Regions from separate parts of the Martelella soudanensis genome, predicted to be linked through region 1. Evidence: predicted binding sites of a transcription regulator. Region 1 holds the regulator's gene; the other holds the start of a gene.
The links. The regulator LexA, encoded in region 1, represses DNA repair genes until DNA is damaged. The targets are predictions, from matches to a motif close to TGTTCNNNNTGTGTTCNG.
Positions count from the first base shown of each region.

Region 2: HQ843_RS06360 (helicase-related protein) is a predicted target of LexA. The motif match lies at 3,534-3,551, and genes of this name have one in related genera.

Region 1 is NZ_CP054861.1:4,021,098-4,026,506, reverse strand. Features, by position in the region: gene HQ843_RS19335 (ComEC/Rec2 family competence protein) at 1-598, shown strand, start outside; gene lexA (transcriptional repressor LexA) at 552-1,259, opposite strand; gene HQ843_RS19325 (TRAP transporter substrate-binding protein) at 1,640-2,677, shown strand; gene HQ843_RS19320 (TRAP transporter small permease) at 2,840-3,355, shown strand; gene HQ843_RS19315 (TRAP transporter large permease) at 3,359-4,645, shown strand; gene HQ843_RS19310 (3-hydroxyacyl-CoA dehydrogenase NAD-binding domain-containing protein) at 4,735-5,409, opposite strand, start outside.
Region 2 is NZ_CP054861.1:1,318,784-1,324,192, forward strand. Features, by position in the region: gene HQ843_RS06355 (RNA-binding S4 domain-containing protein) at 1-168, opposite strand, end outside; gene HQ843_RS06360 (helicase-related protein) at 173-3,295, opposite strand; gene HQ843_RS06365 (DUF3309 family protein) at 4,167-4,322, shown strand; gene HQ843_RS06370 (hypothetical protein) at 4,363-4,548, shown strand; gene HQ843_RS06375 (acetyl-CoA C-acetyltransferase) at 4,690-5,409, opposite strand, start outside.

The DNA.
Region 1 (5,409 bases):
CGAGGCCGAACGGAGGCCCGGCATCTTCCGATGCGAGGACGATGCATGGTGCTATGCGGTCTTTACGGGGCTTCGAATCATGACGGTCGAACGACCGGCCTTCACCGGACTTGCCTGCGATAATGCCGATATCGTCGTCAGTCGATACCGTCCCGGCTTTCAGACCTGCCGCTCCGGCGCCTATCTCATCACCCCGGCAATGCGCCGGCAGCGCGGCGCGTTTCAATTCACGCTGTCGCCGGAGGTTGCGCGCGAACGCCCGGACAGCGGCACATCAGCGTCGCCTCAAAACACAGCCTGGCACGCGGACAATGAGCCTGCGGAAGCACGTCACCGAAGCGCTGCGGCCTCCGTGACAGTCGGCGATGCCACTGCGGGGACCGCACCCCAGGCTGTCTCCAGAAAGGCCCGCCAGCCCTCGTGCGGGCCGACAAGCGTTTCGCTCAAAACCTCGGTCACAGCGCTCGATCGCCCTTGGAACAGACACCGGCTCTACGACTGGCGTTCCGGAGAATATCTGCCGGTGATCACGGTTCCGGAGACGCTTACCTTCAGTGGTAGCGGCGGATCAGACCGACCAGCTTGCCCTGAACCTTGACCTGGCTTGCGGCGAAAATGCGGGTCTCGTAAGCCGGATTGGCCGCTTCCAGCGCGATCGATGCGCCCTTGCGGCGGAACCGCTTCAGGGTCGCTTCCTCGTCATTGACGAGCGCAACGACAATATCGCCGGGGGAGGCGGTGGAGATATTGCGGATGATTACGGTATCGCCGTCGAAGATCCCGGCGTCGATCATCGAATCACCCTGAACCTCAAGCGCGTAATGTTCTCCCGCGCCAAGCATTTCCGCCGGCACTGTGATCTGATGGGTGTTTTCCTGAATGGCCGAAATCGGCACGCCGGCAGCAATCCGCCCCATGACCGGTATGCCGGTCGAGCCGCTGTCATTGTTGCCGACCGGCGCCTTGGGCTCTTCCTGTTTCTTGCCGAGGGAGCCTTCGATCACGCTTGGCGAAAAACCCCGGCGCGGCGGCTGACCCATCGTGCTGTCCGGCATGCGCAGGATTTCTAGCGCCCGGGCGCGGTTGGGAAGCCGACGGATGAAACCGCGTTCCTCCAGTGCCGTGATCAACCGGTGAATGCCCGATTTCGACGCGAGGTCGAGCGCTTCCTTCATCTCATCGAAGGAGGGCGGAATGCCCGTCTCTTTCATCCGTTCATGAATGAAAAACAGCAATTCCTGTTGTTTGCGTGTCAGCATTTCCTGCCCCTGGTCCTTCGAAACAAATCCAGAACGAATATACATGTTCCTACTGTGTTCCGCAAGTGCAACCGGAGTGGGGCAAAAATAACGGGCTCGCGCGGAAATTCGCGCCTCCTGTCGCCACACAATGCGTCCGCTCGCATGCGTTTTGCCATGGCCCCCATTTAACGAAATTCTGCTCGTCGTTCTCCCGCATCGCCTGGGGCTTTCGATATTTCTGGTGCGTGGTTTGATTGCAAGGCTGTCGACAACATAAGATTTTTAAAATAGAGTTTCAAAAGTGACCTTTTGTCCCAGGTCGCGCATGGTGGCCAAGACGCCGGGAGGGCGAAGCGGGCCGCCGCCCATCAGGAGGAAACGGGACGGGGAGGAATTACATGAAGAAATTTGCAGCACTCGCGCTCGGTGCGGCGATGACGGTTAGTGCGACGGTCAGCGCTGCCAGCGCCGAGCCGATCGTCATCAAGATCGGCCACAGTTCCGAGGCGGACCTGCATCTGCCGGGCGCCGGGCGAACGGCTTGCGTTGTCGCGATGAAGGAGTATCTCGACGTCGCTTCCGAAGGCGAGCTTGCGCTTGACGTCTATCCGGACGGAGCGCTCGGCGGCGCCCGTGCGATGGTTGAATCGGCGCAAACCGGCGTGATCCAGATGGTCGGCGCCTATACGTCGATCCTTGTGCCGTTCGTGTCGGAAATGGCCGTCACGCAGATACCATATGTTTTCCCGGACAGTCTGACGGCCTGGCAGGTCATGGATGGTCCCTTCGGCGATGCGCTTGCCGAAACCGTCCTTGAAAAGACCGGACTTCGTGTTCTGGCCTGGCCGGAAGGCGCCGGTTTCCGCAATATCTACGCGGACAAGCCGATCCACAGCGTCGCCGACATGAAGGGCATGAAGATGCGCGTGCCGGAAAATCCGGGACTGCTGGCGATGTTCCGCGCCTGGGGCGCCAATACCGTTACGATCAGCTGGAACGAACTCTACACCGCCCTGCAGTCGGGCATGGCCGCAGGCCACGATACCGAGCTCTATTCGATGTATTCGTCAAAGCTCTATGAAGTGAACCCCTATGTCACCGTGACCCGGCACAGCTACAATCTGCACCCGGTTCTCATCAACGAGGAGTTCTTCCAGTCGCTGTCGCCTGAAAACCAGACTCTGATCCTGCGGGCAGGGGACCTCTGCAATCGCGTCGGAAATGCCCAGTCCCTCCTTTCCTCGCTGGTTATCCAGAGCGCGATGGAGAAGGAAGGCGCGGTCTTCTACTACCCGACCAAGGCAGAGCTCGCCGAATTCCGCGAACTTTCCCAGAAACCCTATGTCGACATGGTTCTGAGGCAGATGGGTCCCGACGGCCAGGAATGGGTCGATCGCATTCTCGCCGCCACCAAGGAAGCTGAAACCCAGCGCTAAGCCGCGGACGCGAACGGGGCGGGCATTCGAGAACGGCTCTGGCGGACGGCTGTCCGCCGAGCATTGCTTGCTCGCCCGCTTCGTCAAGCCGGACGCATGCGAACGCGCCGCGGGGCAGGGTTCGCATGCGCGCCGGACCGTGGTGGCAGGGAGATCGTCGGAATGAAAAAGCTGCTCGTTGGATATCAGGTCCTGATGGACGGACTGGAAAAGCTGTGCATGGCGATTGCCATCACGCTGGCCGGTCTGCTGTTTCTCAGTACCGCCTATGAAATCATCGTGAACCAGCTTGTGGGGAATTCTCCGGTCTGGTCGGAGGAAATCAGCAATCTGTTCTTTGCCTGGCTTACCTTTGTCGGCGCCGGGGTCATCGCGCGTCATGGCGGCCATATCGGGGTGGAGTTTGTCTACGAACTGGTCGGGCCGTTTCTGAAGACCGTGCTCAGGGTGATCTACATGCTGCTGGCCCTCGTGGTCGTCTTCGTCATGGTCTATTTCGGCTACAAGATGGCGCTGTTCGTCGGCAAGTACCAGAAGTCGCTCTATCTCGGCATCAGCCTCTATTACTATTACCTTTCGGTTCCCGTCGGCGGCGTGCTGCTGGGATTGTTCAGTGTCGCCGCGGCGCTTCCCGATCCGAGGAAGACGGCGGCCGACGCACAAAACGTCGGAGTGTGACCCTTGATCGCGATTATTTTTGGCAGTTTCGTGCCGATGCTTCTGCTCGGCGTTCCGATTGCGATGTGTCTCGTCCTCATGACGATCTTCGTCTATGTCGACATCGGCGACCCGCGTCTGTTCCTGCAAATTCCCCAACGCATGTTCACCAGCACGGAAAACATGCTTTTGCTGGCCATCCCGTTCTTCATCATGGCCGGCGAGATCATGAACCGCGCCGGGATCACCGACAGGCTGATGACGCTGTCGTCGTCGCTGGTGGGGTGGATCCGCGGCGGCCTGGCGCATACCAATATCGTCGCCAGCATGTTTTTCGCGGGCATCACCGGATCGGCGGTTTCCGATACCGTCGCTGTCGGCAGCATCATGGTCCCGGCGATGAAAAAGAACGGCTACGGCGAGGACTACAGCGCCGCGGTGACGGCAGCGAGCTCCGTTATCGGCCCGATCATCCCGCCCAGCATTCCGATGCTGATCTATGCGTCGGTGATGAACGTGTCGGTCGCGGGCCTGTTTCTCGCCGGCATGCTGCCGGGCGTGCTGATCGCCATCGCCCTGATGATCACAGCCTATTTCTTTGCCGTCCGCAGAGGCTATGGCGAAAGAACGCCCTTCGTTGGCGTCGTCGGTCTGCTCCTGGCCCTGTTCAGGGGGATGCCGGCGCTGCTGTTGCCGGTCATCATCATGGGCGGCATTCTCGGCGGCTTCTTCAGTCCGACGCAGGCTTCGGCGGTCGCGGTGATGTACGGCCTGGCGATCGGCTTCCTGTTTTACCGCCAGCTCAAGCTTTCCGATATCGTTCCGATCCTGTCCCACACGGTCAAGACGACCGCCATGATCATGTTTCTCATGGCCTGTGCGAAATCCTTCAGCTGGCTGGTGACCTATTTCAATCTCGTTGAACACGTCACCCTGGCCTTCGTCTCGATCACGGATGACAAGCTTGTCTTCCTGCTTCTGGTCAATGTCATATTTCTGATCATCGGCATGTTTCTGGACATGGGCTTCGCGATCATCGTGCTCGGTCCGCTTCTGGCGCCAATCGCCTATAATTACGGCGTCGACCCGATCCATTTCGGCCTGATCACCTGCACCAACCTGACCATCGGTCTGGCGACGCCGCCCTTCGGGCTGGTGCTGTTTGCGGCTTCCGGGGTCTCCAACGTCTCGCTGACGAAGATCAGTCGGGCCATCCTGCCTTTCATCGCGGCGGAAATCGTGGTGCTGTTGCTGATCACCTATGTGCCCGCGCTGACGATGTTCTTCCCGCGATTGTTCGGTTACGCCTGAACCGCCAACGCCGGACGCAAACGAAACAACGGCCGCCCGGGAGAGCGGCCGTTGTGCATTGAAGCATTGTTGTCGACTGAGCCGGGCTTTCAGGCTTTGACGGCGCGTGCGCGCTCGAGAAGATGCGCGGAAGGCTTCCAGTGCGGGCCGATCTCCTTGTGGTAGCGGACGATATCGGCCGCGACGCGGTCGAGCCCCGTCTCCTGGGCGAAGAACATCGGCCCGCCGCGCGTGCGTGGAAAGCCGTAGCCGTTGACGAAGATGACGTCGAGATCGCTGACGCGCTGGGCGATGCCTTCCTCGACGATCTGGTAGCCGGTATTGACCAGCTGCCAGAGGCAGCGATGCAGGATCTCCTCGTTCGGGATTTCGCGCCGGGTGATGCCTTTCTCGCGTGAAACGGAAAGGATCAGCGCCTCGACCTCGGGATCCGGCTCGCCGCGCCGCGCGCCTTCGCGATAGGCATACCAGCCGCGTCCGGTCTTCTGGCCGAGGCGTCCTGCTTCGGCCAGACGGTCGGCCGTGGTGAAGGGATAGGGCGTTTGCGGCCCGCGCGCCTTGCGGATGTGGTAGCCGATGTCGAGGCCGGCGAGATCCATGACGGAAAGCGGGCCCATGGCAAGGCCCCAATCGGTGAAGACGGCGTCGATCTGCCAGGGCAGGGCGCCTTCCTCGATCAGGATCTGGGCCTCGCGGTTGAAATTGATGAACATGCGGTTGCCGGCAAAGCCGTCGCACACGCCCACCAGGACGGCGATCTTGCC
Region 2 (5,409 bases), 2.7 Mb from region 1:
GACGAGCCTGTCGCCGTCACCCACCTCGACGCTCGGGCGGACCAGCCGCGATCCGTTGAGCCGGACCTTGCCGTCGCGCACCAGTTTCTGCGCCAGCGAGCGGGTCTTGACGATGCGCGCGAAGAACAGCCATTTGTCGATGCGCTGTCTTGTCGCGGCATCAACCATGACGTTACCGCTTCATCTGCGCCTTCAGCGCGGCGAGCTTTGCAAACGGCGAATCGGGATCGATCGGTTTTTCCTTTTCGCGGCGCGGCGGGCGCTGGTTCGCATGATCGTCATTGCGATCCCGGCGTGGTCCCTTGCCGCCTTTTCCACCCTTGCCGCCCGGGCCGCCCTTGCCGGGCCGCTCGCCCTCGCCACGGCCTTCACCGGGTTCGCCGCCGCCCTTGCGGCCACCCTGCTGCCCGCGTCCGCGGCCTTCGCCGCGTGGCTGGCCGCGACCCTGCTGGGGGCGGTTGTTGCGCTCGTTGCGGCCTGCCTGACGCCACAGCAGAACCGGCTTCGGCTCTTCTTCCGGCTTGTCCTCGGCGGTCGCTTCGGCCTTGTCGACGTCAGGCGCGGAGGGTTCGTCCGTAACCGGCGTCGCGGCAACCTCGGCCGTCGGCTCTTCGGCCGGCGTCTCGGCTACCGGCGTCTCAGCGGTTTCCGTTTCGGCTGCGGAGGTCTCTTCGGAGGCTTCCGCCGCAGCCGGTTCCTGCGCGTCCGTCGAGGCCTCGGCGGCCGGCTTTTCAGCTTCGACGGGTTTTTCGGCGACGGCCTTCCTGGCGACGGTTTCCACCGTCACGCCGCTCGGCGCCTGCCGCGCGGCCCTTTCGGCATCGCGCGCGGTCTGGATTTCGGCAAGCTGCGCGACCTCCTGTTCCGACGCGATATCGGCGCGATAGCCGAGACCCTTGAGGATTTCCTCCATATCGTCGGCGGTGGCGCCGAGGATCGACATCATCGCCGGCGTGGTCACGAAGCGGCGGCCGTCGAATGCGCCTTCCGGCCGGGGCGAGCCCGCTTCCGGCTTCCACTGCGTCAGCGGACGGATGAGATCGGCGAGGCGTTCGAGAATGTCGATACGCACGGCGCGCTTTCCGAGGAAACGGAAACCGGCGAGCTTGTAGAATTCGCGCTCGTAAGTCGGGTCGGTGACGACCGAGGTGCGGCCGGCGGCCAGCACCGAGATCAGGTCGCCATAGCCCGGCTTTTCGACCCCGTCATTCTTCAGCGCCCATAAGAGCGTGATCATTTCGGCGGGCGCGGGCTTCAGCAGGGCGGGCATGAATACATGATAAGCCCCGAAACGCACGCCATAGCGGCGCAGCGAGGCGCGCGCGTCCTGATCCAGCGTTTTCACCTCATTGGCGACATCGCGGCGGAACAGCACGCCATAGGCCTCGACCAGCTGGAAGGCGAGGCCGCGCGCGATGCCCTCAAGGTCTTCGGCGCTGGCAAGATCGTCGAGCGGCTTCAGCACGGTCTGGATCTGGTGGTTGACATAGCGCTCGATGCGGGCTGCGACATGGTCGCGCGCTGCACCCGTCAACTGCTCGTCGGCCAGCACGATCACGCGCGGGCGCAAGATGTTGTCGGAGGCCACCAGACGCGCCACCGGATCGCCGAGCCAGCGCACGGTCGCCGACGCATCGAGCGCCAGGTCGCCATTGCCGGAGGCATGCAGCCGCGCGGCGCGCGCCTCGAACTCCAGCGCCAGCGCTTTCTGTGCGGCCGCTTCTATCGCCTTGGCGTCGGGACCCTCGGCCCCGGCCACGGCTTTGAAACGGAAGCCCGCCAGTTCCCCCACATGATGTCCTTCCACAAAGACATCCCCATTCACGCTCACTTCAGCTTCAAGCATCGCATTCTCTCTCAGGCGCTTCATCAGCACAGATGTCCTGCGGTCAACGAAGCGTTTCGTCAACCTCTCATGCAGCGCATCTGACAGCCGATCCTCGATTTTCCGCGTCTTTTCCTGCCAGTGTGTCGGATCGGCAAGCCATCCGGGCCGGTTCGAAACATAAGTCCATGTTCTGATCTGGGCAATCCGTGCCGACAAAGTATCGATTTCGCCGTCGGTTCGGTCGGCATGCCGGACCTGCTGTGCGAGAAAATCCTCGTCCACCGTGCCGCGCTCGACAAGGTCGAGATAGAGCGAGGCGATCAGTTCGGCGTGCTGGGCGGGCGTGATCCGGCGGTAATCCGGCAGCGCGCAGGCGTCCCAGAGAAGTTCGATCCGGGCGCGCCGGTCCGCCTTGCCGGCGACGTCCGGATTGCGGGCCAGGAATTCAAGCGCGCGCTGGTCGACGGCAGGCAGCGCCCGCGTCAGTCCCTGCACGCGCGGCACGTCGTCAAGGCTTGCCTTCAGGCTTTGCAGCGAGGAGAAATCGAGCGCCTTGGAGCGCCATTGCAGCACCCTGACGGGATCGAAATGGTGCGATTGCAGCCGGTCCACCAGTTCATCGTCGAACGGGGCGACCCGGCTGGTCACGCCGAACGTGCCGTCGCGCATATGCCGCCCGGCGCGGCCGGCGATCTGGCCGAGCTCGCCGGGATTGAGGTTGCGATATTGATGGCCGTCGAACTTGCGGTCCTGGGCGAAGGCGACATGGTCGACATCGAGGTTGAGACCCATGCCGATCGCGTCGGTCGCCACCAGATATTCGACATCGCCGTTCTGGTAGAGTTCGACCTGGGCGTTGCGGGTGCGCGGGCTGAGCGCGCCGAGCACAACGGCCGCGCCGCCGCGCTGGCGGCGGATCAGTTCCGCGATCCCGTAGACCTCCTCGGTGGAAAAGGCGACGACCGCCGAGCGCCTTGGCAGGCGGGTGATCCGCTTCTGCCCGGCATAGAAAAGCTGCGACAGCCGGGGCCGCTCGACCACGGAGATGCCCGGAAGCAGTTTCTGCAGGATCGGGCGCATGGTGGCCGAGCCTAGAAGCAGCGTCTCCTCGCGTCCGCGCAAGTGCAGGATGCGGTCGGTGAAGATGTGTCCGCGCTCGAGATCGCCGGCAAGCTGGACCTCGTCGATCGCGACGAAGGCGACATCGGCCTCGCGCGGCATGGCCTCCACGGTGCAGACGCTGAAGCGCGCTTTCGGCGGGGCAATCTTCTCCTCGCCGGTGATCAGAGCGACATTGTTGACGCCGACGCGCTCGACGATGCGGGCATAGACCTCGCGGGCAAGCAGCCTCAACGGCAGGCCGATCACGCCGGAGGAATGCGCCACCATGCGCTCGATCGCGAAATGGGTTTTGCCGGTATTGGTCGGACCGAGCATCGCGGTGACGCCGCGTCCGCTCAAGATCATTGCTTCAGAATTCAATGTCCGGTCCCAAATCATGTGGCCGGGGCCAAACGCTCGCCCCCGACGGTCTTTCTTCGCTGCGCGAAACGGCTCCGTCAGTCCGCGGCAGCCGCTTTTCCTATAGATGGCCTGCCCCCGCCCGACAAGCAAGGGGAACCCGCAATTTCAGCCGCGAAAATGCCCTCCCGTTAAGATTTGGAACAGAAGCGAACGAATCACAGACGAATCGCTGACTCTGCTGTTTTCCTGATTTGTTCACGGCTAGATGTTGCGAAAAATGGCGGCACCCTGTCCACATCTGGATTCGGATTTTTGGGGGAATGCGGCGAACGGCCGGATTCGGGTCCGGCGTTAACCATATGCCTCAACCCGCCAGCAGGCCCGTCCGGCGCAGATCGTCGAGGCAGGAGCAGGCCATGCACGCGCCAGTTCGCCAGATCGCGCCGCATCCGGCCAAGCGTGAATTGCAAACCGCTGCCATTCGTGAGGTTTTCCCGCGCTTGCTCAAAACGTGCCTTTCATGCTGACCGTCAACGCCGTCATCGGCCTTGCCACCGGGTTTTCGACCGGTCGCGCGACGGCCTATCTTCTCAAGGTGAAGAGGCTTGCGAATGCCCGCGAAAGCAGCGCCCGTTAACTTTCGGGCCAAAGCCGGAACGAATCAGCGACGAATCGCTTACCTGCCGGTTTTCCTGTTTTGTTCACCGCTATATGTGGCGGAATAAGGTTTTGTTAACCATAGATTTCAGGCGGTTGCCGCCGGCAGCGGCGGCCGCCGTTAATCATTTTTCCAGCGTGCCGGGAACGCAGGGCGGGAACAAATTTCGACAAGCCCGCGTTTACTATCCGACCATTCCAATGGAGAGGGAAAGATATGTTGGGCACCATTCTTCTTATTATTCTGATATTGCTTCTGATCGGCGCACTGCCACGTTGGGGCCATTCCACCAACTGGGGCTATGGGCCGTCGGGCGGTCTCGGCCTCGTGCTGCTGATCGTCATAATCCTGCTGCTGGCAGGCTATATCTGACCAGGCTATATCTGACAAAGAACATTGGAGACCTGAACTTATGAAAAAGACCGTTCTCGCCATCGCGATCCTTCTTCCGCTGGCTGCATGCTCGACGACGCAGCGCAACGCCACAATCGGCGGCGGCCTTGGCGTGGCAACCGGCGCCGCCTTGACGGGCGATGCTACCGGTGCTGTTGCCGGCGGCCTTATCGGCGCTGGCGTTGGCGCGGCAACCGCAAGGTAAGACAGGATCGCGCCGGCAGCGTCTTGTATGCCGGCGCCATCGAAAGCGGCGCGCGCCTCTGGCTGTCGCGTCAAGATCGGCTCGCAGCACCCCACGCTCGCCGATCCAGGCGTCGCCACGTGCGACGCCTTCTTTTTGCCTTCAGGGCCGTTCCACGCACATGGCGATGCCCATGCCGCCGCCGATACAGAGCGTGGCAAGGCCCTTCTTCGCATCGCGGCGGCGCATTTCGTAAAGCAGCGTCGTCAGCACCCGCGCGCCGGACGCGCCGATCGGGTGGCCGAGCGCGATCGCCCCGCCATTGACGTTGACCTTTTCGGGATCGAGCCCGAGGTCGCGCACGACCGCGCAGGCCTGCGCCGCAAACGCCTCGTTGGCCTCGATCAGGTCGAGATCGCCAACCTGCCATCCGGCCTTCGTCAGCGCCTTTTTCGAGGCCGGGATCGGGCCCGTGCCCATGATCTGCGGATCGACGCCGGCCGTCGCCCATGAGACGATCCGCGCCAACGGTTCGATCCCGCGCTTTTGCGCATTGGCTTCGTCCATCAGCACAAGCGCCGCCGCGCCGTCATTGATGCCCGAGGCATTGCCGGCGGTCACGCTGCCGCCGTCCATGAAGGCGGGCCGCAGCCGCTCCAGCCCTTCCGGCGTCATGCCCTCGCGGATGCCTTCATCCTGGTCGATCACCGTTTCGGATTTGCGCGCGGCGACCGTGACCGGCACGATCTCATCGGCGAAGCGACCGGCGGCGCGGGCGGCCTCGGCGCGGTTTTGCGAGCGGGCGGCATAGTCATCCTGCATCGCCCGCGTCAGGCCCCAGCGCTCGGCGATATTCTCCGCGGTGATGCCCATATGATAGCC